3 regions of the Ferdinandcohnia sp. GQ5 genome follow, and region 2 is predicted to be linked to each of the others. Evidence: predicted binding sites of a transcription regulator. Region 2 holds the regulator's gene; each other region holds the start of a gene.
The links. Region 2 encodes Rex, which represses fermentation and respiration genes when NADH is low (regulators of the CRP and FNR family bind a similar motif). Its sites were predicted from a motif close to TTGTGAAATATTTCACAA; they were not measured.
Positions count from the first base shown of each region.

Region 1 (7,365 bases), on a different contig from region 2:
TCCCGTTACCCATGGCAATTCCGTGACCAGCGTATTCAATCATTTCCAAATCATTGTCTTCATCTCCAAAAGCAATAATTCTGTCTTTTGGAATTTGATAATAGTCAGCAACCTTTTGAATTCCAACAGCTTTATTTAATCCTGATTTAACAATTTCAATCACGTGCCAAGGGGCTGCCCATTTGCGATGATCGACTACCTCGGCATGCATGTCAGAAAGATACTTTCGGATTTTATCTGCAATTTCTTCATCGGGGTGGATTAGTAATGAAGTTGGATCATGTTTTAAGATTTTTCGTAAATCACCCGTTTCAATATTTGGTTTCCCCATTCCAAAAATATCTAACATTGTTTCATCGTGAAAATGAAAATATACATCATCAATTACTTCCGCTAAAATATTTTTTACACGGAGCTCGTCGGCAACATCAACAATTTCTTTTACCGTTTTTAAATCGAGCGTATCATGATAAACTCCCCAATTTTGATCAAGTGGGTGATGGACAAATGCTCCATTGAAATTAACAATTGGTGTTGTAAGGCTAAGTTCTTGGTAATACATTGAACTCGAACGGAAAGGCCTTCCCGTCGCAATCATCACCATATGGCCGGCTTTTTTGGCTTCTTCTAAAGCGTCTTTTGTTCTTTTTGAGATCGTTTTATCATCTTTTAGTAGAGTACCATCTAGGTCAAGTGCAATTAAATGTTGTTTAGTCATATCAATCTCCTTGTGAACCTTATCTCTTTCCTTAACTTAAACAGATATTAAAATAATCGTCAATTGAAAAGTCAATATTTTTCAATAAACTTCCAACAAATGATACACTAGAGGATGGCAAAAGTTTTCATAAAAGGAGTACATACAAAAAGATGATTATTATCGAAAATAAGAAATATGCAGAAATACCAGCATTACATATTGTTAAAAATCAGTTAAAAGACGAAGCGTTACCGTTAATTCTCTTTGTTCATGGATTTGGCAGTGCGAAAGAACATAATTTACACTATGCTTATCTTTATGCAGAACAAGGATTTCGGGTATTATTGCCTGAAGCTGACTATCATGGTGAAAGAGATAGAGGCATAGATGATCATGAAATGGATTTTAAGTTTTGGGATATTGTCGTCAATGAAATTAAAGAACTTCAAATCATTAAGGACGAACTGCTAAACCAAGGCCAAATCGATGAGGCAAGAATCGGTGTGGCAGGTACTTCAATGGGAGGTATCGTGACATTAGGGGCATTGACCCAATACCCATGGATAAAGGCAGCAGTAAGTTTAATGGGTAGTCCATATTATGAAGAGTTCTGTCGGGGGCAAATTGAGGAATTAAAGCGACTTGACATTGAACTTCCTTTCTCAGATGCAGAGTTGGAAGAAAAATATGCGGAATTACGGAAATATGATTTAAGCATGCAACCTGAAAAAGTAAACGGAAGACCATTGTTTTTCTGGCATGGTGAAAAAGACAAGATGGTTCCTTTCAAATACACGTATGAATTTTACCAAAAAATTAAACCACTGTATAAGGGGAAAGAGGAGAATCTATCTTTTATTGCTGATACACGAGCAGATCATAAAGTGACAAGAGAAGGACTACTCGCATCTGTTGAATGGTTTAAAAAGCATCTATAATAAGAGAAAGAACGTGCCACAGTCGACACGTTCTTTTTCATTTGATTTATCGGATTCCTAGTGCGATTTTAGCGTACCGGCTCATCATATCTTTGTTCCATGGTGGATTCCAAACGATGTTAACATCTACGTCTTTTACTTCTGGCAATTCAGTAAGAACGCGTTTTACATCCATTGCAATCGTTCCAGCAAGTGGGCATCCCATGGATGTTAATGTCATTGTAACTTGAGCGACACCCTCATCGTTCATATCCACATCATAAACAAGACCTAGGTTAACAATATCAATTCCTAACTCAGGGTCTACCACTTGTTCAAGCGCCCCCAACATATTTTCCTTTAAAGCTTCATCCATTTAAAACCTCTCCTTTCGAGAAATAGCTTATTTAAAAGGTGTCTAGCTCCAGGTGCCATCGGCTTGAGGTCATAAGCCAATCGCTTCTGAAGGTAAAGAACACCTTCTGTCAGCGCTCGTCTTATGCTTGTCGCCGATATACGGCGCCTTGCGCTTTTCTTAAGTATAACGAAACAATCTAAGAATGTGAAATCCCCTGCATTTTGCTAAATATAGTTAACCTCTGAGTTGCTTCATGGCAGCTTCAGACATCCGTTCAGGGGACCAAGCAGGATGCCATACCATTAAAACCTCTATATCATTTACTTCTTCAAGGTAGGCAACTGCATGCTTTACTCCACTGGTAATACTATCATGTAGTGGGCAACCAGGTGTAGTTAGCGTCATTTCAATATACACATTATTATTTTCTTTAATATTAATTTCATAAATAAGTCCTAAATCAACAACATTAATATTTAATTCAGGGTCAATCACTTGTTTTAACTGCTCAAGGATTTTTTCTTTTAATTCCATTATGTTTCTCCCCTTTTATTTAAATAGAACCCTTATAATGCTGTAACTGAAAAAGAATGCTGAAGCGACAACAATACTTTGACCAATCGAAAAGATAAGCAATTGTCCTGTGGCAAGGGCCAAAATTACGACTATACAACCAGCAACGAAACCTGTAAAAATGGGTATTGCCATTTTTTCATCAATCATTTGTTTTAAAGTAGGAACATCGCTTTTACCAATCTGTTTGCTATATTTATGTGTCCACCAAAGAAAAGGAATAATTTTATATAAATAGCCAAGAATGCTACCTGCAACCCATAAAAAGATATAAAGAAAGACTAGTACACCATATAATTTGTAATACCCTGGTAAGAGAGCAAGAACCATTCCGAAAAAGTGAATAACTAAGCCAAAACAAATGGCAATTAATGAAAAAATAAATGGTTTATCAAGCTTTTTCTTTAATCTAACCTTGATGATAGTGGAAATATGGTAAGAAAATAAGGCGAAACCAGCAAAAAGCAAAACCATACCAACTTGTAACATTAGGTTCAATTCAGTAATAAAGCTGAAAATGGTTACAACAAGTCCGAGGGCATAAACAAAATAAACCCAACTTGATAGTTTCATCGAAAATCCGTGTGCTAACGAAAACATAGGAACCATTTTATAGGAAAAGCCGAAAATTAAAAATGTAAACCATCCTGCGGCACCTAGTAGAATATGACTTTTTAGAACAGCAAAATGATCTAGGTGAGCTATTCCAGCACCTAAATTAACAATCAATAGAATTCCTAACGAAATAGTGAGTAACAAGCAAAATAGAGCACTACCAACGAATGCAGTTAGAATGTTTTTCTTTGCCTGTTTTTTCATTGTCATAAACATTTGAACAAGAAATAATAATATTCCAATTATAGCGAGTGATCCTGTAAAAATAGAAATGGCTGGTGAAAAAGAAAGAGTGATGCCAAATCCGCCAAACCCAATTGCCGTAATCCAAAATTGAATAAATCCGAATTTTTCACTCCAAATCGGAGTCAAAAATGCTACCGGTATAAGCTGATACATTGCCCCCATCGCAACCATTAAGGCCCAACCAAGAATAAGTAAATGAGCTGATGATAGAATGGCAGGGGCCCTAAAGTTCCCATCAATCACCATATGTCCATTGAATAGCAGGATGACTTGGGATGTGACCAATGCCGCAACACTAAATAAAATGAAAGAAAGTGGTAGCCTGATATTTGTTTCATTTGATAATTGAGGTATCATGATCAAGCAGCTCCTTATTTTGTAATCTCAATTTGAAAGCCGCCTTCAGGATGTGGTTCTGTTATATGCTTGTAACCAAGTTCTTCAAGCTGTTCATATAAAAACATAGGTTTACGATCATTTATAATCGTCAATGTTTCACCTTTGTTTAGTTTCTCGAGAGCCTTTAACGTTCGCATCATTGGAGTTGGTGGCTCAAGACCTCGGTTATCTAATATCATTATTTGTCACCTCTTTTAGTAAAGGTAACCTTCCAATGTTTTTTATCAATTTGCTCTACCTCGTTTGAAAACCCTTTTGCCTTTAAAATAGGAAATAAAGGAGTCGGTTTGAATGGAGCATGTAAGATGAATGTATCTCCATTCTGTAGAGGTTTAACGGCTTCCATAATCTTTTGAAATGGCTCAATCTTATTTTTAAGATCTTCCCTAACATCTACTTCTACTACTTTTGATTCCACTTGAAAGTCCCCCTTATCAACGTTTATAAACTAATGATAATCATTTTCAATGAGAAACGTTGTGACCTGAATCACAAATGCAAATTTTATTTAGGATTGTCAATTAGGCTGAAAGTTAGTTTTAGAAAATCTCATCATGCAGTTTCATATGATCTAATAAGTAATAACCGTCTGTAGTCAAGTCAACAATATGCTTCTTTTTCAAAACAGAAATCGTTCGACTCACTGATTCACGAGTTGTTCCGATCATATTAGCGAGTTCTCGATTTGTAAAATGAGTTGTAAGTTTAAAGCGATTTCCAGTCTTTTCACCATTACTCCTACATAGACGAAGTAAAAGCATTATGATTTGTTCTTGGGTGCTTAACAAAATTTGTTCTTCTAGACGTTTTTGGAGGTCTATTATTTTTTCACCAAGCACTTTAAAAATTTTTATGCAAAGCTCAGGATTTTTTAGCAATATGTCTTCAAACTTATCAATGGGGGTGAAGATGATATTTGAATCCTCGATTACTTCGGCATGTGCGGGATATCCGCCTTTTCGAAAAAAGCCAGCATGAGGAAACATTTCTCCTGCTTCTAGAACAGAAACAATTTGTTCCTTCCCATGCATATCAGACTTGTAAATTTTTACTTTTCCAGATTGGATGAAAAATACACGATCAAGTGGATCGTCTTGCATAAAGATAAACATCTTTTGTTTATATAATCGTGACTGTGAAATTTCTACAATTGGGTCGAGTTCTTCTGATGTTAGTTCCCGAAACAAGGGTACTCCTTTCAATTGTTCACGAATCGATGGCAATCCCATCTGTCTCACTCCTTGTTCAAAATAAACTATATATGCGGTTACTCAACATTTAGTGTAACAATTCCACTTTTTAAAACAGTGATATAAATCATAGTCGGTGAGGATGACAACAATGTTCAAAAATTGGACACAAAAAAGCTAGGAGTCAAACTCCTAGCTTAGTTATCATGCTTTTCTTCAGCGCAATTAAAGCAAAGTATTCCATTTTTATCATCTAATACAACACCATTAATAAAACCATCTAAACAAAAAATATCTTTTTCACATTCCTTACATTTGCCTACAAATTCCTTCATGTGTTCACCCCGTTAATTCTTTTAAACTCCACAATCATGAAGAATGACAAGATGTTTACGTGGGATATTCATTTAATCTAATTATCGCATAGTTTTCGGAACATATGATAAAAAACATACGTAAATAGTGATTTGCTTCACAACATGGTCTAAAAAGACTCGGGTACAATGGACCCATAAATCAAAAGGAGGAATTTTAAAATGGTATTTGCAGCGAAAGTAAACGCACCAGATTATGCACCGAAGGATAAGCATCCAACAATCTTTAGAACATTTGATAGTTTACAACCAGGTGAAATCATGGAGCTATCAAATGACCACGATCCAAGACCACTCCAATACCAGTTTATGATCGAACGTGGTGACGCATTCACTTGGGAATACCTTGAACAGGGACCAGAAGTATGGCGCGTTGCAATCGGTAAAAAATAAAAAATCAATCGCAGATTCCAATCTCTTACATAGTGTAGGCATGGTCTTTAAAGGCTTTGTTTACACTTTTTTTGATTCATGATGAATTTTGTTTGGTAGGCTGTTTCATTCATGCTACTATGAAGAAAAAATCAAAAGGGTGTTTACTGATGAAAATCCCGACATTCATAGGTGTTCTTTTGGCTGGGGGGGAATCAAGGAGATTCGGAAGCCCTAAGGCATTTGCGCAATTTCAAAACAAATATTTTTACGAATATGCAGTTGATGCATTAAAAGATAACGTGGACCAACTTTATATTGTGAGCCATCCTGTATTAGAAGAGCAATTTCGAAACGAAGCCTCGATTTCCATAATTCAGGATTTACCTGAATTTCAGGGCAATGGACCACTCGCTGGCATATTCACAGTCATGCAGAAAACAAACTCAGATTGGTATGTAATTTTACCTTGTGATACTCCTTTTGTTACAGACAATCTAGTAAAGCAGCTTATTACTTTTACCAATGATCAAAGTATTGATGCAATCGTACCCATTATAAATGACAGACAACAGCCATTAATTGCCGTGTATCATGCTAGAGTCGCAAAAAAGATTGAACAATTACTTAAAGATAAAAAATTAAAAATGACACAGTTATTAGGCACTTGCAATGTAAAATTTGTTACCGACCAAGATCTTCAGCTACAAGGTATGGAATTTGAGAATATCAATAATAAAACTGAATATGAAAAAATAAACCATAAGCCGACTTGAGGATCACACGATATATGTCACAAAGACGTTGCCATATTACATCGCAACGTCTTTGTTATTATTCAAGTCTAACACTCATAATTTTCTGAAAAATGTGATAAAATAATAATATCTGAGCTATCTTTAAGGAGGGATTATGTTTGAGAGTAGGCTTAATTTTAGGTATAGTAACCTCTGGACTTCTACTATTAATTGGTTTGTCTACTCGTCAATTTGAAACATATTCAGTTATTTCTGGGACTTTGGGTATAATATGTTTTTTACTTGCAGGAATTGTATCTGATACCTTTGTAAGTGGCGATCGTGCCAGAGCGAACTATTACACCGAAAGCAAAAAAGAACGCAAAACAAGAATTCGATATTCCTATTTGTTTTTCCTCTTGGGGGCTCCAAACCTACTTGTAGCTGTAGTGTTAACCCTCAATTACATTTAATTTCTTCAAAGAATATTTCTTCATTTCAATTTCATATATTTTTGTTGTCTAGCTCCATCGCCTACCCCCTTGAGGTCATAAGCCAATCAGTCAAGAAGGATAAAATGCATCCTTCTCGCCAGCTTTTCTTATGCTTTTCGGACTTGCACACGATGTGCTGGCGTCTACGTTTGCCACAGGACGTGGCAGTAGTAAGTAGACGTTCAATTTCAAGGTGCTTACGCTTTTCTTAATTTGTGAACAATTTTAAACACCTCCGTTTCCTGTGATGTACCTCACATTGCTCACTATTTTATAATGCTAAAATGTGTACATTAACAAGGGAGGTTTGCCTCATGTTTGAAAGAGACTATAACGAAGTTCCATTTATTGTGATTTGGGAGCTTACAAGGGCTTGCCAATTAAAATGTT
Region 1 is NZ_JCAXEW010000009.1:201,103-208,467, forward strand. Features, by position in the region: gene AC6CHV_RS13175 (Cof-type HAD-IIB family hydrolase) at 1-718, opposite strand, end outside; gene yjfP (esterase) at 871-1,638, shown strand; gene AC6CHV_RS13185 (metal-sulfur cluster assembly factor) at 1,685-1,993, opposite strand; gene AC6CHV_RS13190 (metal-sulfur cluster assembly factor) at 2,210-2,509, opposite strand; gene AC6CHV_RS13195 (hypothetical protein) at 2,525-3,766, opposite strand; gene AC6CHV_RS13200 (DUF2249 domain-containing protein) at 3,781-3,987, opposite strand; gene AC6CHV_RS13205 (DUF2249 domain-containing protein) at 3,987-4,226, opposite strand; gene AC6CHV_RS13210 (cyclic nucleotide-binding domain-containing protein) at 4,348-5,037, opposite strand; gene AC6CHV_RS13215 (hypothetical protein) at 5,196-5,333, opposite strand; gene AC6CHV_RS13220 (DUF2249 domain-containing protein) at 5,535-5,765, shown strand; gene AC6CHV_RS13225 (molybdenum cofactor guanylyltransferase) at 5,915-6,520, shown strand; gene AC6CHV_RS13230 (DUF5316 family protein) at 6,661-6,954, shown strand; gene AC6CHV_RS13235 (TIGR04053 family radical SAM/SPASM domain-containing protein) at 7,290-7,365, shown strand, end outside.
Region 1: the regulator Rex is predicted to act here: its motif matches at 4,286-4,303, upstream of AC6CHV_RS13205 (DUF2249 domain-containing protein).

Region 2 (7,365 bases):
TCATATTTCACTTCAGTACCAGCATATTTTGAGAAGATAATGCGATCACCAACCGCAACCTCTAAAGCTACTCTTTCACCGCTGTCTAATACACGACCTGTACCTACAGCAACTACTTTACCTTCTTGAGGCTTTTCCTTTGCAGAATCTGGTAATACGATTCCGCTTGCAGTTTTTTCCTCTGATTCAACTAGTTCAATAACAACGCGATCACCTAATGGCTTTAACAAGTGAAACAACCTCCTCAAATAATATAGATAATTAGTTTCGTCTTCTTATTAGCACTCAACTCATCTGAGTGCTAACACAATTATTATATTAAATAATCTCTACTTATTTTGCAAGTCATTTGAGATAGAAATTTACAAAAAAGTTCAATTTTATCATGCGAAACTTGGCCCACCTATCTATCCTATGTTATATGCAGGAAAAATAAACCAACAAATTACTTTCTTCAATGAAAATTTGAATTTGCATAATACTAATGGATATAAGCGAATATATGATACAATACAAAAAGTGGACAAAAGTATAAAAACTTGATATTTATTCCAACTACTAAAGGAGATTTTCATGAAAGCTCGTTATTGGTATGTCATTTTAACTTACATTATCATGCAGTTCTCTGGAATTTTAGGTATCCCGCTTCTATTGCTTTTAGGCATCGGAGATGATGTTGACCCGAATACGATTATTGCCCTTTGGACTGTTATTAGTTTTGTGGCGGCACTTCCGATTGTTTTATTTTTATTAAGACAAGATATTAATGAAAGACATCAAAATCTTCATCGTTCTTCAAAAGGAGAAGCGATTGGATGGGCAATAGCAGGTATATTCATGGCAATGACTGCTCAGGTTATTGCAGCTAATATTGAGATTCATTTGCTTGGTATTGAGGCTGGTTCTGAGAACACCCAAGAAATTATGGCCTTGGTAAAATCTCTACCACTGCTTATAATCGTAGTTTCCATTATTGGGCCAATCCTTGAGGAAATTATCTTTCGCCAAATTATTTTTGGTTCCTTATATAAAAAATTTAACTTTTTCATTTCTGCCCTGATTAGTTCGTTAATCTTTGCAGTAGTGCATATGGACTTTACGCATATTCTGATTTATACAGCGATGGGCTTTACCTTTGCCTTCCTTTATGTACGGACAAAACGGATTATCGTTCCAATCTTTGCACATGTTGCAATGAATACTTTTGTTGTAGTGGTTCAAACGATTTTTGCAGATGATATAGAAAGGATCATGAAGCAAGCCGAGAAGCTGCAACAGACATTTATTGGAGGCTTTTAATTTATGCGAAGAACTTCACCTTTTGTAATGGGCATCATTTACACGCTAATGGGGATTCTGTTTACCTATATTGCGATTAATAGTGCAACAGAGACCGTTTGGAACTTCTCTACCATCCTTCTAGCACTTGTCGCAACATTCGACTTTGGTGTGGCTATCCGAATGTTTGTCCTTCACAGTAAAATAAAAAAGATCTCAAAAACAAAAAAATAACCTCACAACGGAGGTTATTTTTTTTATAGACTTCCCTACTCTATCGAATTTGCCGCTTCCATTTCTGCTTTTAGTGCCTTCCTGTAGGCACTTTTTGATACAAGAATACTGATTTCATATAATCCGAATAACGGTACTGTAACCATTAAATGCGAGATTATTTCAGGAGGTGTGATTAAACCTCCGATGACTAATAGAATAAAATACGCGAACTTTCGTATTTTAGATAGAAACATCGGTGTTACTATTCCCAATCTTGTTAAAAACATCACAATAACCGGCAGTTGAAACAAAAAGCCAAACGGTAAAGTCAATTGCAACAGGAATTGAAAATATTCGTTAATTCCAATCACCTGATTTATATCAAGGCGTACCGCTAACCTTGTCATAAAGTTCACTACAAACGGGAACAAAATAAAGTAGGAGAAAGAAACTCCTATTAGAAAAAGGATTACCGAAAGCGGAATATAACTCAAGGTTACCTTTCTTTCCTTTTCATATAAGCCAGGACTGATGAAGGCCCAAAGTTGATAAAGGAGAAAAGGAGATGAGATAACAAGGGCAATGATAAAAGCAAATTGCATATAGATTTTAATTGGATCTGTCATACGAAAAGCATTCATTGTCAGCTCTTTTGCTTCCTCTGCATTTTGCAAATAGAGAATAACTGGCTCTGCGAGAAAAAAGCTTCCTAATGCAACAATGAAGAAGAAAACGACTACGTAGATCAGTCGTTTTCGTAACTCTCCAATATGATCATAGACGGACATTTCTTTTTCATTCATGTGACTCATCCTATCATTACTTCACATCTTGAGTTTCATTCTTCTTAACATCATCATCGTCATCGTCTGCTAAACCTTTTGTTGCGTTTTTAAACTCACGCAATGTATTACCCGCTGCTTTTCCTAGTTGAGGCAACTTCTTCGGTCCAAAGATTAATAACGCTGCAAATACAATCAATAAAATACTACCGAATCCAAGACTTCCCACTGTAAGTCACCTCCCTACAATTATAAGATCTATTATTATTCTTCACTTGAATCATTTGAATCATTTGAATAATGCTTTAAGAAATATACAAGGGCTTGTAGTTCTACGGCCAAATCAATATGGTGAACCCGAATATGTTCAGGCACATTGATTCGTGCTGGGGTAAAATTAAGAATACCCTTGATCCCTTTATTAACCAAGCGGTCTGTAATCGACTGAGCTGCCCCAACCGGCACCGTTAGAATAGCCACCGTTACATCATCAGGCAATTCTTTTTCCAGGTCATCAAGATGGTGTACCTTTACTCCACCAATACTACTACCTACCTTATTATAATCCACATCAAACGCAAGCTCAATTTTTGTATTATTATTTTTTGAAAAATTATAATGTAAAAATGCTGTACCTAAATTCCCTACACCGATTAAAGTAACCTTCGTTAACTCGTCTTGATCTAAGGTCTTACTAAAAAAGGATAATAAATAATTGACATTATAACCATACCCTTTTTTTCCCAATGCTCCGAAATAAGAAAAATCTCTCCTAATTGTTGCGGAATCAACCTTAACCGCATCACTTAGTTCTGCAGATGAAACCCTCTGTTTTCCTGAGGCATGCAAATTTTTCAAAAATCGATAGTAAAGTGGCAGCCTTTTGGCAGTTGCTTGTGGTATTTTTGATTGTTCAAGATTCACCTTAATTCCTCCACTAACTTGGAACTAACTATAGCTCCCTTATAAAATCTCCGTTCTTTCCACCTGTTTTTTCAGCCAAATAAGTTGGTCCAATGACCATTCCTTTATCAACCGCTTTACACATATCATAGACAGTTAGCGCACAAACAGATGCAGCAGTAAGTGCTTCCATTTCGACACCTGTACTGCCCTTTGTTTTAACTGAAACCGTGATATTTAAAATATATTCATCTTGGATTGTCCAGCTAAAACGTATATCAACGCCCTTTAATGCCAATGGATGACACATCGGAATTAACTCTGACGTCTTTTTGGCTGCCATAATCCCGGCAACCTGAGAAACAGCAAGGACATCACCCTTACTAACCTCATTATTTATTATTTGCTCATAAATGATTTTATTTACAGTAATACTTGATTTTGCAATTGCTGTACGGACAGTATCTGCTTTTTCCGTAATGTCGACCATCTTGGCACGACCTTGCTCATTAAAATGGGTAAATGATGACATAAACAAACCCTCCCATAAACTATACACTATTTTAACACATCTGTCTTTGATACATCTGTGAACAATATCATTGCAGTTGCTCTAATTAGACAATATAAGATACACTGATGATAGAAACAAGAGGTGAAATAACATGATTTTACTACAAGTAAATCAGCTCAAAAAGTATTTTGCTGCTGATCTTATATTATCGAATATAAAGTTAGAAGTACAAACTCGTGACCGTATTGCCATCGTTGGACGAAACGGTGCTGGAAAATCAACACTTTTAAAAATTATTGCTGGCCATATGTCTCATGATGGCGGTGAAATTATCAAACCGAAAAGTGTTACCATTGATTACCTCGCTCAGAATACAGGACTTGAATCGAGTTTGACCATCTGGGAGGAAATGCTAACTGTTTTTGCCTCCTTACAAAAGCTTGAAAAAGACCTTAGAGACTTAGAGGTTAAAATGGGAGACCCATCCCTCTTTGAAAATCCGGATGATTACCAAAAATTACTTGAAGAATATGATCAGCTACAGGTTGATTTTAAGGAAAAGGGAGGCTATCAATACGAAGCTGATATTCGATCCATTCTACATGGTTTTAATTTTACAGAAGAAGACTACCAAACCAAAATATCCAGCTTAAGCGGCGGTCAGAAGACACGCCTTGCCCTTTGTAAACTATTACTAACCAAGCCTGATCTGTTAATCTTGGACGAGCCAACTAACCACCTTGATATCAACACACTTACGTGGCTAGAACAATATCTACAAGGATATCCTGGAGCACTATTAATCGTATCCCATGACCGATACTTCCTTGATAAAGTGGTCAACCAAGTTTATGAAATTTCAAGACACACAAGCACCAGATATGTCGGTAACTATAGCAACTATTTAAAACTCAAGGCTGAAAACTACGAACTTGAGTTGAAAAAATATGAAAAACAACAAGAAGAAGTGGAAAAGCTAAAGGATTTCATCGCAAAAAACCTAGTTCGAGCTTCAACCACCAAGCGTGCCCAAAGTAGACGAAAGCAACTTGAAAGAATGGAGCTAATGGACAGGCCATTAGGTGATGAAAAGTCAGCTTCCTTCCGATTTGAAATCGAGAGGCAAAGTGGAAATGACGTACTAAGTGCAAAAGATATCACCGTTTCGTACGAAAAAGGCAAACCGATAATCAAAAATATTAATTTCAATATTTACCGTGAAGATAGCATTGCTTTAGTGGGTCCAAACGGAATCGGAAAATCAACCTTACTAAAAGCAATTATTGAAAAACTCGACAACGTAGAGGGAACATTTCGCTTTGGTTCACATGTGACCATCGGTTACTATGATCAACAACAAGCGGACCTCAACTCGAACAAGCGAGTTTTAAATGAATTATGGGACGAATACCCTCTTAAAACTGAAAAAGAAATCCGTACGGTTCTTGGAAACTTTCTCTTCTCAGGGGATGATGTGTTAAAAACCGTTTCAACCTTAAGTGGTGGCGAGAAAGCAAGACTTGCCCTTTCGAAGCTAATGATGGAGAAATCTAATTTTCTCATTCTTGACGAGCCTACCAACCACTTAGACCTTGATAGTAAGGAAGTACTTGAAAATGCTCTAATTGATTATCCCGGTACAATCCTTTTTGTTTCCCATGACCGATATTTTATTAACCGCATTGCAACAAAAGTGTTTGAGTTATCTAATGAAGGACTTACAGAATACTTAGGTGATTATGACTACCACCTTGAAAAGAAGTTTGAAATGGAGGAACTCGCAAGGCTAGAAGCCCAAGAGTCAAAGAACACCAAACGTGAAGTGGTCCAAGAAAAGACATCCTATGAACAAGAAAAACAATTAAAGAAGCTTGAGCGTCAAAGAAAACGCAGAATCGAAGAAATCGAGTTGGAAATTTCAACAATCGAAGAAAAAATCGAAGAAAATGAACAGCTTCTCTGTGATCCAGAAGTCTATCAAAATCATGAGGAAGTTCAACGAATTAATGAAGAAAACGAAAAATCCTCAGCAAAACTTGAAGCGCTTATGGAAGAATGGGAATCTCTCCACGAAATCAGTGGATAACTAACATCCTAGAACTTTACACCTATCAACAAAATAAAGATATCCCCATCTCTAATTTTTAGAATGGGGAATTTTTTTGATTATTTACACAAAAAAATATAGTTATACACTATCTTATCCACGTTATCCACATAATCCACACTTATCAACAGACTTATCCACAAAAAGTGTCCACAAATACATATTAGTTATTTCGGTACTTTTTATAAGTTTTCCACAAAACCTGTGATTATGTGGATTATTTATCAACAAAAAAGCCCTCTTTAATAAAAGAGGACTTTTTGACTATCTTTCAATGTCTAACCCAGGATTAGCATTCAATGCGTAAGACGAACGCTTTCCTTTTTCGTACAACACACTACCAACTGCAGCAATCATTGCAGCGTTATCTGTACATAATGAAAGTGGAGGAATAATGAGTTTAACCTCTGGCATATCAGAAAATGCATGCTCTAAAGCTGCACGAAGCCCTTTATTTGCGGCAACCCCACCAGCTAGTAATACTTGTTTTACCTTATATTCTTTAGCTGCCTTCACTGTTTTAGTCACTAGGACATCGATCACACTTTCCTGAAAGCTTGCTGCTAGATTCTTCGGATCAATGGTTTCTCCTCGTTGTTCAGCATTATGAAGGGTATTAATAACAGCAGATTTTAATCCACTAAAACTAAAATCGTAAGAATCCTCTTCTAGCCAAGCTCTCGGTAAATCAATCGTTGCTGTTCCCTCATGTGCAAGTCGATCAATGTGTGGCCCACCTGGATATGGAAGGTTAAGAGTTCTAGCCACCTTGTCATATGCCTCACCAGCAGCATCATCCCTTGTTTCCCCAATCACTTTAAAAGATGCATGCTCCTCCATGTAGACAAGCTCTGTATGGCCCCCTGAAACAACCAATGCCAATAATGGAAACTCCAGCTCCTCAACCAATCGATTTGCATAAATATGACCTGCAATATGGTGGACTCCTAATAGCGGAATATCATGGGCAAATGCTACTGCTTTAGCAGCATTAACACCTATTAACAATGCTCCTACTAAACCAGGGCCCTCCGTCACTGCAATACCATCAATATCCTCAAAACTCTTATCTGCCTGTTTTAAAGCTTCTTCAATTACCAGTGTAATAGCTTCAACATGATGCCTTGAGGCGATTTCTGGAACGACTCCGCCAAAGCGTTTATGACTTTCGATTTGAGATGATACAACATTTGATAATATTTCTCGTCCATTTTGTACGATTGAAACAGCCGTCTCATCACAGCTTGTTTCAATTCCCATGATTATTTGGTTATCACTCATTTAAATTCACCCACATAACTAGCGCGTCTTCGTTATTATCAGTATAGTAATTTTTTCGGATCCCACCAGGCTTAAACCCTAATTTTTTATAAAGGTTTTGGGCAACATGATTAGATACTCTGACCTCAAGCGTCATTGTAGCAGCCTGGTGCTGCATCGCTAAAAGCTTTGCCTGCATAAGTAAGGCTTCCCCAAGCTTTTTCCCTCTGTATTCAGGAAGAACTGCGATATTGGTTATATGAGCCTCATCCAAAATAAGCCACATTCCACAATATCCAATCACT
Region 2 is NZ_JCAXEW010000032.1:3,735-11,099, reverse strand. Features, by position in the region: gene groES (co-chaperone GroES) at 1-230, opposite strand, end outside; gene AC6CHV_RS25260 (CPBP family intramembrane glutamic endopeptidase) at 574-1,299, shown strand; gene AC6CHV_RS25255 (YdiK family protein) at 1,303-1,512, shown strand; gene tatC (twin-arginine translocase subunit TatC) at 1,548-2,297, opposite strand; gene AC6CHV_RS25245 (twin-arginine translocase TatA/TatE family subunit) at 2,314-2,505, opposite strand; gene AC6CHV_RS25240 (redox-sensing transcriptional repressor Rex) at 2,541-3,200, opposite strand; gene moaC (cyclic pyranopterin monophosphate synthase MoaC) at 3,229-3,711, opposite strand; gene AC6CHV_RS25230 (ABC-F family ATP-binding cassette domain-containing protein) at 3,845-5,779, shown strand; gene tsaD (tRNA (adenosine(37)-N6)-threonylcarbamoyltransferase complex transferase subunit TsaD) at 6,065-7,081, opposite strand; gene rimI (ribosomal protein S18-alanine N-acetyltransferase) at 7,074-7,365, opposite strand, start outside.

Region 3 (7,365 bases), on a different contig from region 2:
CTTACTCAAGATAAACATGGTCTTGAATAAAAAGGTTGCAATGATTGGGAGGATGAGAACACTACCTTTACCGCCCCAGCTATTTGGCTCACCAGAGATATTAAAGTGGGTAGGTACTCGATCCGGGATTTCACCCCAACTTACGATGATGTAAACATAAATACCAACTAAAAATAAAATTGATAGCGTTTCTAGTATTCTTTCAGATATTGTTTTTGGGAGTTTAAGCACTGGTTTGTTGGACATAAAAAAACCACTCCTTCCTCATACTTTTAATACGATGAAGGGGTGGTAAGGGTTTCAATTTAAGACATTAATTTCATAAAAATGTATTTCATGGTTGATATTGTATCTGTTACACTAAAAAAGAAATATAACACAATCGTGTTAGGTTAATAGCACGTTGCAAAGGAGAATACATATGAGTACGTTCGAACAAATGTTAGAGAAATATGCTGACTTAGCTGTGCGTGTAGGTGTTAATGTACAGCAAGGACAAAACCTACTTATCAATGCACCTATCTCAGCTGTAGAATATGTTAGAAAAGTTGTAAAAAAAGCTTATGAGGCCGGAGCAAGAAATGTATATGTCGAGTGGAATGATGACGAAATTACACGCACTCGCTTTGATTTAGCACCAGATGAAGCATTCCTGGATTACCCAATGTGGAAAGCGAAAGGAATGGAAGAACTCGCTGAAAACGGAGCTGCCTTTTTGTCTATCATTTCATCAAATCCAGATTTACTGAAAGGTGTCAATCCTGAGCGCATTGCCAATGCAAATAAAACTGCTGGTCAAGCACTGGAAAAATACAGGAATTATTCTCAAGCTGATAAAGTAAGCTGGTCCGTTATTGCTGTGCCATCAGAAAGCTGGGCTGAAAAAGTATTCCCAGACCTCTCCTCTGCAGAACAAGTTGAAAAGTTATGGGAAGCGATATTCCAAGCAACTCGTGTAGATACGGAAAATCCCGTACAAGCTTGGAAGGATCACAATGCAACTTTGCATGCAAAAGTGGAGTACTTAAACAAGAAAAAATATAAAAAATTGCATTATACAGCGCCTGGAACTGACTTGATGGTAGAACTTCCTGAGGGTCACGTTTGGATTGGCGGTGGTGGTGAAAACGAACAAAATATTCAATTCGTAGCCAATATGCCAACAGAGGAGGTCTTCACCGTTCCTGCAAAAGAAGGTGTAAATGGTTATATAAGCAGCACGAAGCCACTCAATTACGGGGGAAGCTTAATTGATAACTTTACGCTCACATTTGAAAATGGACGAATCGTGGATGTAAAGGCTGAAGCTGGTGAAGACACACTCAAACGCCTTGTGGAAACAGATGAAGGCAGTCACTATTTAGGTGAGGTTGCGTTAGTTCCACATAGTTCACCTATTTCACAATCAAAAATTCTGTTTTACAATACTCTTTTTGATGAAAATGCCTCCAATCACTTTGCAATCGGAAACGCATATGCCTTCTGTATTGAAGGTGGTAAAACAATGTCGCGGGAAGAGCTTGTAATAAAAGGAGCAAACTCAAGTATCACACACGTTGACTTCATGGTCGGTTCAGGTGAAATGGACATCGACGGCATTACGAATGATGGCACCACCGAACCCGTTTTCCGTAAAGGGGACTGGGCATTCTAATATAATATTGTCTCTAGTAAATTTAACAAGTCATATATAGGCATCATTGGAGGATTTTCTCTTCCAGTGGTGTTTTTTTCTTTTTAATTATAAAATAGCCAATAATTTTATTTATTGATGCTATTGAATTTTAGATAGTATTATGTAAATATAGATGACAAGACACTTGTATTTCCAGATGTATCCCTTAAACTTTTTATAACCAAAAATTACCTTACCTAAGTTTGTGAAATTATTATCAAACTTATTTATCCTAGGAGGAAAAACTATGAATCTATTAAAATTGCGTAAAATGTTACAGGAGTTCTTACTTGAAGATTTAGGTGAACTGGATGTAACAAGTCAATCAATTTTCCCAATTGAACAAACAAGTCAAGGCGTATTTATTGCTAAAGAGGAAGGAATTATTTCTGGATTAGCCATTATTAAGGAAGCCTATCGCTTATTAGATTCTACCATTGGAGTCGAGCTTCGTTTTTCTGACGGAGATTATGTTTATGCTGGCGATTCAATCGCAACAGTAAGTGGACCGACATCCCACCTACTCACTGGTGAAAGAGTGATACTGAACCTTATCCAACGAATGAGTGGAATTGCAACCGTTACAAACAGATGTGTAGAAGCTTTAAACGACCCTTCCATTCGTATTTGTGATACTAGAAAAACCATTCCAGGACTTCGTATGCTTGATAAGTATGCAGTTGTAACGGGTGGTGGCAAAAATCACCGTTTTGGGCTCTATGATGGGGTTATGATTAAGGATAACCATATCGCCTATTGCGGTTCGATTACAAAAGCGGTTGAAGCGGTACGCGAAAAAATTGGCCATATGGTAAAGATTGAAGTTGAAACGGAAAACAAAGAAGAAGTCTTGGAAGCTGTGGAAGCTGGAGCAGATGTGATTATGTTCGATAATCGTAGCCCTGAAGAAGTGAATGACTTCACAAAGTTAGTACCAAAGGGAATCATCACCGAAGCCTCTGGCGGAATAACTTTAGATAATTTAGCCACCTATTCCGGTACCGGTGTCCAGTATATATCATTAGGATTTTTAACCCATTCAGTAAAAGCCCTTGATATTAGCTTGCAAGTAAAAGAAGGTAACAAGAAATCTTCTTTCAATGAATGATGATATGCTACCCGAGTACATCTGACTTGTTAAAAGTACGGGTGGAACTCGGGTAGCATGACCTTTGGGGGTAATGTGAATGTCTAAAAAAAATTGGATTTATTCTTTCTTACTTTTAATTAGCAGTATTCTTTTAGCAGGTTGCTTGAATAAAGTTGGTGCGGTGTCTGTCGCTGATACTGGCGATATTCGAACGACTATTATTGGCGGACGGACAGGTGGCGCATGGTCTGTTTTTACAGAAGGTATCGCCGAGTCGATTCGTCGTGAAAATAAAGGTTCACTTATTACGGTTGAGCCTGGCGGAATTGTTGAGAATCCGGCTAGTGTTGGAACAAACACGGTCCCTTATGGTATCTCCTATGCCATGACAGCTTACGCAGCATTTAGTGGAACAGAACCTTATAAAGAAGCCTATCCAGATATACGGGCGATTAGTGTGGTGATTCCTGCTAACTATTATCAATTAATCGCACGAGCTGACGTGGAATTCGATTCATTGGACGAGGTGATTCAAAAGGAAGCACCGATGCGGCTAGCAGTTGACCAAAGGGGCTCTGCGGGTGAAATCATAACCCGAACGATTTTACAAGAGTACGATGTAACCTATAAAGATATAGCATCTTGGGGTGGTTCTGTTGATCATTTAAGTGGTTCAAAAACGTTTGAATTGATGGGAGATAATCGAATCGATACAACAGGAGATGCAGTATCCGTCCCATCCAGTGATATTTTAGAGGCGGCCATCACAAATGACATGAAATTTATTTCGATGGACCAAGATATACTTCAAGATGTAGCAGATAAGCTAGGAATGGAGCTAGGTACAATAGCGGCAGGGAGTTATAATTTTTTAAATCAAGATATACACACCCTATATACCCCTGCTATTTTAATTGTTCACAAGGATGTTCCTGAAGAAGAAGTGTATCGCGTTACAAAGGCTATCTATGAAAATGTAGAATATCTAGGCACAGTCCATAAGGAATTTAAGAAGCTATCAGACGAAAACTTTAGCAAAGTCGGGAAGGTCCCTCTTCATCCTGGTGCAAAGAAATTTTTCGTAGAAAAAGGACTAATCCATTAAATTTAGAAGGGAGTTCCCGAGATAATGGGCTTTACAAATTATATAACTAGAACCTTTTCTGAAGGTGAAAAGCGTGACTTGACAGGTCCCGCTGCTAAATATTTTAAAAGTATTGCATTCATCTTATCACTATTCCAAATTGTGTCTGTTGTCTGGGGAAAACTAGATCCGATCCAACTGTTGGCAACTCATCTAGCTTTCATTCTAATCTTGACCTTTTTATATTATAGTTTTTCAAAACAAAGCAGAACAAGCGCTACACCGACAATCCCTGACTATATTTGTTCACTCTTAGCTTTAGGTGCCGGATGTTATTTTAATATCCACGCTGAACGAATTTCGGAACGGATTCCAATTGTCGACCCTATGTCCCCTTTGGATATTTTTGTTGGCTTCGTATTTGTCCTATTAAGTATCGAAGCAGCACGTCGCACGATTGGAATGCCGATCGTCATCATCGTTTTAATTGGAATCAGTTATGCACTTTGGGGCCATCATTTAGGAGGACTCATTTGGCATAGGGAATTTTCGTTTTCCGAAGTAGTTGAAGATCTAGCTTATAGCTTTAACGGCCTTTGGGGTTCACCAATTGCAGTTGCAGCATCATTCGTGTATATGTTTTTACTATTTGGAGCGTTTTTACAAAAGGCGGGTGCGGGTGAGTTCTTCTTCCAGTTGTCGACAGCTCTTGCTGGAAGAACCCGCGGTGGAGCAGCCAAGGTAGCCGTCATTGCGAGTGCATTTTTTGGCATGATTTCTGGTAGCCCAACAGCGAATGTTGTAACAACAGGCTCATTTACGATTCCAGTGAGTAGGCGTTCCGGATACAAACCAACATTTGCGGCAGCAGTTGAGGCAGCTGCATCGACTGGAGGTAGTATTTTACCACCAATTATGGGGTCCTCTTCCTTTTTAATGGCAGCAATTACTCAGATTCCATATATTTCGATTGTTATTGCTGCCATTATTCCTGGAATACTTTACTATACTTCATTGCTTGCGATGGTTCATTTTGAGGCAATAAGATTAGATTTACCAAAGGCGAATAAAGAAGACATTCCTAACGTTTCAAACGTGTTAAAAGAAGGCTGGTACTATTTTATCCCATTGGTTATCTTACTCTTCTTTCTTTTAAATGGCTATAGCGCATCTAGAACTGGTTTTTACGGTGTATTAGCAATAATCGTAGTTAGCTGGTTTCGTAAAAAAACCCGAATGGGTGTTAAGCAAATTTTTGAAGCGATGCTTGATGGTGCAAAATCCTCTATCCCAGTAACAACAGCTTGTGCAGCGGCTGGGCTAGTTATTTCAGGTATCATGTCAACGGGACTTGGTGGTAAATTAACGAGTATTGTCCTTGGACTAACTGAAGGTATGCTCCTTCCTACCTTGATTCTAGTTATGCTCATTTGTATTATTTTAGGAATGGGAATGCCGGTTGCTGCTGCTTATATTTTAACAGCGATGTTAGCTGCTCCAGCCTTAATGGAATTAGGTGTTTCATTAATGGCTGCCCATTTATTTATTGTTTATTTCTCTATTTTTTCAGCGATTACACCACCTGTTGCAGTCGCAGCTTATGCCGCTGCCGGTATTGCCGATAGCAACCCAAACCAAGTTGGGATAGAAGCAGTTCGACTAGGTTTAGTGGGCTTCATCATTCCATTTATGTTTGTTTTAGAACCTGCACTTCTGCTCGATGGTCCACCTATTGAAATTTTTGTTTCATTCTTAACTGCGGTTATCGGTGTTATTGCACTTAGCGCAGGCGTGATTGGCTGGCTACAAAAATGTGCGACTTACCTTGACCGCATACTGTTAATCTCGAGTGGTCTATTGCTGATATATCCACATGTTTTATTCAGTAGTATGGGCATCATTTTATTTGTATTGGTGATTGCAGTACAAAAAAAGCGCCCAATACAATACACTCCACTCGAAAAAGGGGCTTAAAAGAAAAAGAGTTCGGTGTTGAAGTGACGGGTTCCAAATTTGGGTAGTAAAAGAGTAAATCACAATACATTTTAAGCGTGAATTCACAAACGAATTCACGCTTACATTTTTTATATTGACTTCGGACACAACTACCATAATTTTGCCTTGGCTTTTCCGAAGTTACCTCTACTTCGGACACACTAACGATGATTTTGCCTTCCCCTGTCCGAAGTTACCTCTACTTTGGACACAACCGCGATGTTTTTATCTTCCCTTGTCCGAAGACACCTTGACTTCGGACACAACAGTGATGATTTTGCATTCTCTTGTCCGAAGTTACGTCTACTTTGGACACAACTGCGATAATTTTGCCTCCCCTGTCTGAAGTTACCTTGACTTCGGACACACTAACGATGATTTTGCCTTCCCCTGTCCGAAGTTACCTCACCTTCAGACAAGACTGAGATGATTTTGCCTTCCCTTGTCTGAAGTTACCTCTACTTTGAACACAACCGCGATGATTTTGCATTCCCCTGTCCGAAGTTACCTCACCTTCGGACACACTAACGATGATTTTGCCTTCCCCTGTCCGAAGTTACCTCACCTTCAGACAAGACTGAGATGATTTTGCCTTCCCTTGTCTGAAGTTACCTCACCTTCGGACAAGACCGCCGTGATTTTGCCTTCTCCTGTCCGAAGTTACCTCACCTTCGGACAAGACTGCGATGATTTTGCCTTCCCTTGTCCGAAGTTACCTCACCTTCGGACAAGACTGCGATGATTTTGCCTTCCCTTGTCTGAAGTTACCTCACCTTCGGACAAGACCACGATAATTTTGCCTTCACTGTCCGAAGATTTGATGTTGTTTTTGCTCAGTTGCTTTTTTTGACAATGAATATGATTCGTATATGTTTTTATTTTGATAATGGGGCTGTTTGGAACATAAAAAGGAACTCGTCAGTGTTGAAGTGACACTGAACTTTTTTCTCCTTTTTAAGGCTTTCATAGTTCTCTTTTCTTTTTCATTAACGCTAACAATTTTTTGTCTAACTCCTCGTACATCGGGTCATCCTTTGAAAGTAAAGATAATTTGCCGATTGTCGCACTTATCTCATTGTCAAGTAGTAGCTTTTCTTCTTCCTTGTTTTGTATTGTCTTAGGTTCTTGATGATTTTTTTGCTGATATTCTTCTAGTCCTATCTCAACTCTTTTAATGACTTGATTGTCAAAAACAAGTAGTTTCTCACACATTTTTTTAAGAAAATAGTGATCGTGGGATACCGTTAAAATTGTACCTTGAAAGGACTGTAACATTTTTTCTAATGATTCCCGACTTACAAGGTCAAGGTGATTGGTTGGTTCATCTAATATCAGTATATCAACTTCATCCAATAAAAGTTTAACAAGCTTAATTCTCGTTCGTTCACCTAAGCTTAATGTGGAGATGGGCTGTTTGATTTTATCTGCATTAAACCCGATGTTTGCAAATATCGTTCTAGCTTCACTTATCTCGTCTCTGACGGTAATCCCAAGATATTCTAGAATGGTCTTCGTTTCCTC
Region 3 is NZ_JCAXEW010000011.1:71,479-78,843, reverse strand. Features, by position in the region: gene AC6CHV_RS14665 (DUF1648 domain-containing protein) at 1-246, opposite strand, end outside; gene AC6CHV_RS14660 (aminopeptidase) at 422-1,654, shown strand; gene nadC (carboxylating nicotinate-nucleotide diphosphorylase) at 1,923-2,783, shown strand; gene AC6CHV_RS14650 (TAXI family TRAP transporter solute-binding subunit) at 2,863-3,870, shown strand; gene AC6CHV_RS14645 (TRAP transporter fused permease subunit) at 3,895-5,823, shown strand; gene abc-f (ribosomal protection-like ABC-F family protein) at 6,808-7,365, opposite strand, start outside.
Region 3: the regulator Rex is predicted to act here: its motif matches at 1,879-1,896, upstream of nadC (carboxylating nicotinate-nucleotide diphosphorylase).